One region of the Methylobacterium sp. WL12 genome, then DNA from elsewhere that is predicted to be linked to it. Evidence: riboswitches for the same ligand, from Rfam matches in the RefSeq annotation. Region 1 holds a riboswitch; each other region holds the start of a gene.
What was found. A riboswitch is a leader RNA that binds a small molecule or an ion and turns the genes downstream of it on or off. The one in region 1 is predicted to bind cobalamin.
Positions count from the first base shown of each region.

Region 2: it holds a riboswitch for cobalamin, as region 1 does, so the genes downstream of both, FV226_RS16545 (TonB-dependent receptor) here and FV226_RS20800 (TonB-dependent receptor plug domain-containing protein) in region 1, are expected to answer to the same signal.
Region 3: it holds a riboswitch for cobalamin, as region 1 does, so the genes downstream of both, FV226_RS16560 (TonB-dependent receptor) here and FV226_RS20800 (TonB-dependent receptor plug domain-containing protein) in region 1, are expected to answer to the same signal.

Region 1 is NZ_VRUW01000072.1:1,405-3,600, forward strand. It holds gene FV226_RS20800 (TonB-dependent receptor plug domain-containing protein) at 1-1,123, opposite strand, end outside; cobalamin riboswitch at 1,322-1,535, opposite strand; gene FV226_RS20805 (DUF2778 domain-containing protein) at 1,669-2,196, opposite strand, start outside.
Region 2 is NZ_VRUW01000044.1:26,754-28,949, reverse strand. It holds gene FV226_RS16545 (TonB-dependent receptor) at 1-950, opposite strand, end outside; cobalamin riboswitch at 1,190-1,389, opposite strand; gene FV226_RS16540 (TonB-dependent siderophore receptor) at 1,571-2,196, opposite strand, start outside.
Region 3 is NZ_VRUW01000044.1:30,737-32,932, reverse strand. It holds gene FV226_RS16560 (TonB-dependent receptor) at 1-1,018, opposite strand, end outside; cobalamin riboswitch at 1,139-1,351, opposite strand; gene FV226_RS16555 (HoxN/HupN/NixA family nickel/cobalt transporter) at 1,449-2,196, opposite strand, start outside.

The DNA of each region.
Region 1 (2,196 bases):
TGAACAGCCCGACGCGGATCGAATCTGTGCGGGTCTGCACGCCGATTTCATTCTCCATCGGCAGTCCGAAGAGCGCGCCCTGGAACACGTGGCTCGCCGCGCCACCGCCGAGGATGCGCTGGTCGAGCTGGTGGAACTGGTCGCCGGCGACCGGGTCGTTGAGGAAGTAGGTGAAGTCGTTGAACAGGTTGAGCTGCTGGCGGATCACGTAGGCCGAGGCCCGCGTGATGCCGGTGTCGTCGGTCATGCTCCAGCGGCCCGAGAGCGAGAAGCGTGAACTGTCGCCGCCGTCGGCCGGGTTCAGGGTGCCGAACCGGCCGACGATCCCGTCCGCGACAGCGCGCGACGCGATCTGGTTGGTCGCGGTCCAGCGGCTGGCATAGGCCATGCCGGTGACGGAGAACCCGTCGAGCGCCGTGCCCTGGCTGTAGCGCACGACGCCGTTGAGCTTGCGCAGGGCGTCCGGCACGTCCCACGGGCCGTCGTAGACCTGCGCCTCGCCGGCCACCAGCAGGTTGCCCTGGCCGAGCGGCGCCGAGGCGATGGTCAGCGCCCGCGCGTAGCCGAACGAGCCGAACGAGGTCAGCGCAACGTTCTTCGCGACGGTGTCGAGGTAGTCGATCCGCACCGAGCCGGCGGAGGCGAAGTCGCCGTCGCGGACGAAGTACGGCCCCTTGTGGTACTCCACCGCGCCGACGAGTTCGGGGATCAGGAAGTTGATGTCGGCGTAGCCCTGGCCGTGGGCGTGGGTGCGCATGTTCACCGGCATCCCGTCGACGTCGATCGCGATGTCGGTGCCGTGGTCGAGGTTGAAGCCGCGCAGGAAGAACTGGTTGGCCTTGCCCTCGCCCGAGTGCTGCGTGACGATCAGGCCGGGCACGGATTCGAGGACCTCGCCCGGCCGGGTGATCGGGCGGCTGTTGATCTCGGCGCCGGAGATCACCCCGGCGCTCGCGGCATCCACCGACCGGAGGGTGCCGCCGACGCCGGTGGTGCCGCCGACGTAGCCGGCGCTCGCCGCCGGCCCCGGGCCGGTCGCGGCCGGAGCGACGGTCTCGGCCGTGACCGAGATCTCGTCGAGGTTGGCCTCGGCCACGCCCGGCTGAGACAGGGCGGACCGCATCAGGACGGCTTGTGGCGGGACGGCTGCGCCGACGACGAGCAGAAGGGTGCGCAGGCGCGGAGCGAAACGGGATACGGACACGGGACCTCGGGCGACGCGACGTGGCACGTCACCGCGAACGAGGCCGATCCCCCGCGCCGTCCCTCCGACGGCATGAGGCTTCGACACCCGCCGGGGCACCCCGCCCGACGCGCTTCGCGTGTGACCACGACCGAGGGCAGGTCTCCTGGCTCGCGGGTCGTCGCCCGCCACCGTCTTCCCGGATGCGGCGCATCCAGTGACGTTCGTTGGTGGAAGGCTCGCCGCTTACAGTTGCGGGGGCAGCCGCGGCTTCGACGAAGGCCCTTCCAGGCTCCCTCCCACCGCGTTCCCTTTTGATCCTCGATGAGGAACCCTCGCGCACAGGTTGCGTCGGGCGCGGACTGCGCGTCAATCCGGCTTTCGCAGCGCGTCGCCGGGTGTGGCCGATCCGCGACGCCGCGTTCACCTGCTGCGCGGTCGCGTGGCCATCATGCGAGCCGGTCTCCGCCTTGCTTCGGAACGCCCTAGCGGCTCGCTGCGAACCGGGCCGGGCCGTCGCCGCGGCCGGCGACCACTACGAGGCGCCGGACCTCGCCGCGCAGGAACGCCTGCAGGAAGCGGTCGTAGTTGCGGAACGACACGCAGCCGTTCGAGGCGCCGCTCGGCCCGAGCATGTAGGTGTGGGCGAGCAGGCCGTCGCGGCCGTGGATGGCGGCAGACCCGCCCACCGGGTTGAGGCGGATCGCCCGGACGCCGTGGAACAAAGCCTCGCGCTCGGTGAGGTCGTAGGTGCCCGGCGGGGTCGAGCCGCGCATCCGCAGGTGCACGAAGTCCGGGTGGTCCATGCTGGCGCCGAGACCGGAATGAGCTTCCAGCACCTCGCCGCCGGGCAGGCGGACGGTGCGGGCGCTGATGTCGTAGATCGCCGTGCCGGCGCCCGCGTCGGGGCTGGGGAACAGGCGGCCGCGCGACCGGTCGAGACCGGGGCTCTCCAGGGCGGCGTAGGCCAGGGCCGGGCCGGATTCCTTGCGCGCGGCGAACAGCTCCTCGAA
Region 2 (2,196 bases), on a different contig from region 1:
TCGAGCTGGTGGAACTGGTCGCCGGCGACCGGGTCGTTGAGGAAGTAGGTGAAGTCGTTGAACAGGTTGAGCTGCTGGCGGATCACGTAGGCCGAGGCCCGCGTGATGCCGGTGTCGTCGGTCATGCTCCAGCGGCCCGAGAGCGAGAAGCGCGACGAGTCTCCGCCGTCGGTGGGGTTCAGGGTGCCGAAACGGCCGATCAGGCCTTCCGAGACCGCACGTGAGGCGATCTGGTTGGTCGCGGTCCAGCGGCTGGCATAGGCCATGCCGGTAACCGAGAACCCGTCGAGCGCCGTGCCCTGGCTGTAGCGCACGACGCCGTTCACCTTGCGAAGCGCGTCCGGTACGTCCCAGGGGCCGTCGTAGACTTGCGCCTCGCCGGCCACCAGCAGGTTGCCCTGGCCGAGCGGCGCCGAGGCGATGGTCAGCGCCCGCGCGTAGCCGAAGGAGCCGAACGAGGTCAGCGCGACGGACTTCGCGACGGTGTCGAGGTAGTCGATCCGCACCGAGCCGGCCGAGGCGAAGTCGCCGTCGCGCACGAAGTACGGCCCCTTGTGGAACTCCACCGCGCCGACGAGCTCGGGGATCAGGAAGTTGATGTCGGCGTAGCCCTGGCCGTGGGCGTGGGTGCGCATGTTCACGGGCATCCCGTCGACGTCGATCGCGATGTCGGTGCCGTGGTCGAGGTTGAAGCCGCGCAGGAAGAACTGGTTGGCTTTGCCCTCGCCCGAGTGCTGCGTGACGATCAGGCCCGGCACCGACTCCAGCACCTCGCCCGGGCGGGTGATCGGGCGGCTGTTGATCTCGGCGCCTGAGATCGTCCCGGCGCTGGCCGAATTCACCGTACGCAGGGTGCCGCCGACGCCGGTGGTGCCGCCGACGTAGCCGGCGCTGGCTGCTGGCCCGGCACTGTTCGCGACCGGTGTGGTCGTCTCGGCCGTGACCGAGATCTCGTCGAGATTGGCCTCTGCGAGGTTCAGCGCCGGTTGCGATAGGGCCGCGTGCGACAGGATGCCGGCATAGGTGGCGAGCAGGATGGTGCGTAGGCTCGAAGAAAAGCGAATGGCGGACACGGGGCCTCGGGCGACGTCTGTGGCACGTCACCGCGAACGAGGCCTGGGCGCTTGCCTGCCGTTAGGACAGCCGAACGCCTCGACACCCACCAGGACACCCCGCCCGATGCGTTTCGCGTGTGACCACGACTGACGGCAGGTCTCCTGGCTCGCGGGTCACCGCCCTCTCATCGTCTTCCCAGGCCCGAGGACCCAGTGACGTGTTGATGATGGGCTCGCCGCTTACAGTTGCGGGGGCAGCCACGGCCTCGGGCCAAGGCCCTCACCGCGTTCCCTTTTGATCCTCCGGAAAGGAACCGTCGCTGTCACCATCGGATGCTCTGACAAGCCTCGTCAACGCCATGAACAAAATCGGCGGCTTGTGTGGCCTCGCTGTGACAGATGGGATCCGTGGCCTCGCTGTTTTCGAATGGCCACTTCCGGGGATTGAGCCAACTGCCGCCCCTTACCCTTCGAAGCCTCTCTGACAGTCGATTTTCGGCCTGAGGTTCTCTATCTTACCAACGATAGATGAGGCTGCCAATAACGGTCGCTGGCTGGTTGAAGTTGCAGAAGGCGAACGAACAGGTCGTGTAGCTCCGGTTGAAGATGTTGTAGCCGTTGATCTGCGCCCGGAAGCCCTTGTACTTCGGATCGAGCGCGGCGAAGTCGTAGGCAACGAGGGCGTCGTAGAGCGTCACGGCGGTATTGCGGACGGTGTTCTGATCATCCGCGTAGCTGGATCCGATGTAGCGAATGCCGCCGCCGAACTGCAGCCCACGCAGGGCTGAAGATAGCGGGAAGGCATAAGTCAGGAACGACGCGTAGGTATCGCTGGGGATGCCGGAGACGCGGTTCCCGTTGAGGGAGTCGCCGGTAAACGAGGTTGAGTTCACGAACCGGATGTCGACGTGCGTGTAGGCGATGGTCAGGTTCGTACCGGGCGCGAGATTGGCGGTCGCCTCGGCCTCGAAGCCCTTCGAGCGTACGGCGCCGCCAGCCGTCTGGAACGCAATGTTGCTCGCGTCAGGGATCAGGATGCTCGACTGGTTGATGTCGAACCCGGCGAACGCCGTCTGGATGTTGGTGCCGGGGATCAGGTACTTCACGCCCGCCTCGATCTGGTCGCCGGTGGCCGGCTTGA
Region 3 (2,196 bases), on a different contig from region 1:
CGGCGGTCGGGAGCGGGTTGAACGGGTCGTACGCGTTCTGGACCTGGCGGTTGTAGAGGTTCGAGTAGTTGATCGCGAAGACGTTGTGGAAACCGGCGAACGGCGTCCACTCGGCCTCGTTGCGAGTGAAGACTTGCTGCACGTCCGCCTGGCTGCGCAGGCCGCCCAGCGTCACCGGGAAGGTGCCGTAGTCGTCGCCGCTGAAGAGCAGCTTCGAGTTGATGAACCGCGTGATCGAGTTGATCCGGAACGTGTCGGTGAACTGGTAGCCGAACTTCGCCGAGACGGTCTCGTTGTCGTAGTAGTTCGGGCGGGTCGTCGCTCCTGGGGCGACGAGGTTGGGCGGCGTCACAGGCGTTGCGGCAGCCCGGAGATGCTGGATCGACACCGAGTAGTCGAAGCCGTTTTCCGACCCGCTGACCCGGCCGCTCTGGTTGAAGGTCCCGAACGAGCCGCCCTCGATCCGCGCGGTGGCCCTGGCCGGTCCCTCGCCACGCTTCGTCGTGAAGGAGATCGCGCCTCCGATGGCGTCGCTGCCGTAGAGGCCGCTCTGGGGACCCCTGAGCACCTCGATGCGGGAGAGGTCGTCGGTCAGGAGCTGCCCGAAGTCGAAGGAGCCGTTCGGGTTCGAAGGGTCGGTCGCGTCGATGCCGTCGATAAGCACCTTCACGTGGTTCGAGTTCGAGCCGCGGATGAACACCGAGGTCTGGCCCCCGGGTCCACCGGTCTGCACGACGTTGAGGCCCGGCACCTGCTGGAGGGCATCCGGGACGGTGCGGCGCTGCTGGGCCTCCAGCGTAGCGGCGGTGAGCACCGTCACGCTCGATCCGACCTGGTCGACGGGCGTCGGTACGCCGGTGGCGGAAACGGAAAGCTCGGAGAGCGTGACGGCCGCCTCGGCCCCGCGCGGGACGTCGGCGAAGGGGGCGGCGGTCTGCTGCGCGAGCACAGGACCGGGAAGGGAGGCGCAGGCGAGCGCGAGCGTGCGCAGGCACGCGGATCGGGAGGGGAAGGACACGGGACAAGCCTCGGGCGACGTCTGTGGCACGTCACCGCGAACGAGGCCCGGGCGCTTGCCTGCCGTTAGGACAGCCGAACGCCTCGACACCCATCAGGACACCCCGCCCGATGTGTTTCGCGTGTGACCACGACTGACGGCAGGTCTCCTGGCTCGCGGGTCACCGCCCTCTCATCGTCTTCCCAGGTGCCGAGGCACCCAGTGACGTGTTGATGATGGGCTCGCCGCTTACAGTTGCGGGGGCAGCCGCGGCTTCGGACCTGTCCTTTCGGACCTCATCCTCACCGCGTTCCCTTTTGATCCCCGAAGGGAACCGTCGGGCTTAAGCTAGGCTGTAACGCTTCCTTGCGTCAACATTCGGAAACAGGTTGTTCCAGCATGTGAGGTTTTAGACAAGCCGGGCGCTGGCTTGAGAGACTTCCGGAGACGATCACGGAACGTCCGCCGGTCTGACATCGATTCGGTCGAACTTGCCGAGGCGATAGATGAGGAACGACAGAAGCCACGCAGTCGCGAAAAGGCCCACGATGCCGAACCCGAGGACTCCGGAATTGTCGCTAATCGCGGCCAGCCGCTGCCAGAACCAGCCCTGAAGGTTGAGCTTGTCCGCCAGCAGGTTCAGCGCCTCTAGCGTTCCGATGACCAGCGCGACCGCCACCGAGACCAGGGTGATGGTGAGGTTGTAGAACAGCTTCCTGATGGGCTGGACGTAGGCCCAGCTGTAGGCGCCGAGCATCAGCACACCATCGGTTGCGTCGACAAGGGCCATTCCCGCGGTGAACAAGGCCGGGAAGACCAGGATCACCCAGAGGTCGGCACCCTTGCTCGCCTGAGAGGCCGACAGCCCGAAGAGGCTCACTTCCGTGGCGGTGTCGAAGCCGAGCGCGAAGAGCAGGCCCAGCGGGTACATGTGCCAGGAGCGCGTCACGAGGCGGAACAAGGGCCGTAGGATGCGGGCCAGAACGCCCTGGTTGGCGAGCAGCACGTCGAAGTCGGCTTCGACGTAACGGCTTGTGCGACGCATCTGGCGAAACGCGCGCCAAACGCCCGCGAGGACGACGAGGTTGACCAAGCCGATCAGGATCAGGAAAGCCGCGGAGACACCGGTTCCGATCAGGCCGCCGATTTCACGGTAGCCTTCCGAAGCCGTGATCAGGCTGGTCGCAGCAAGCGCCACC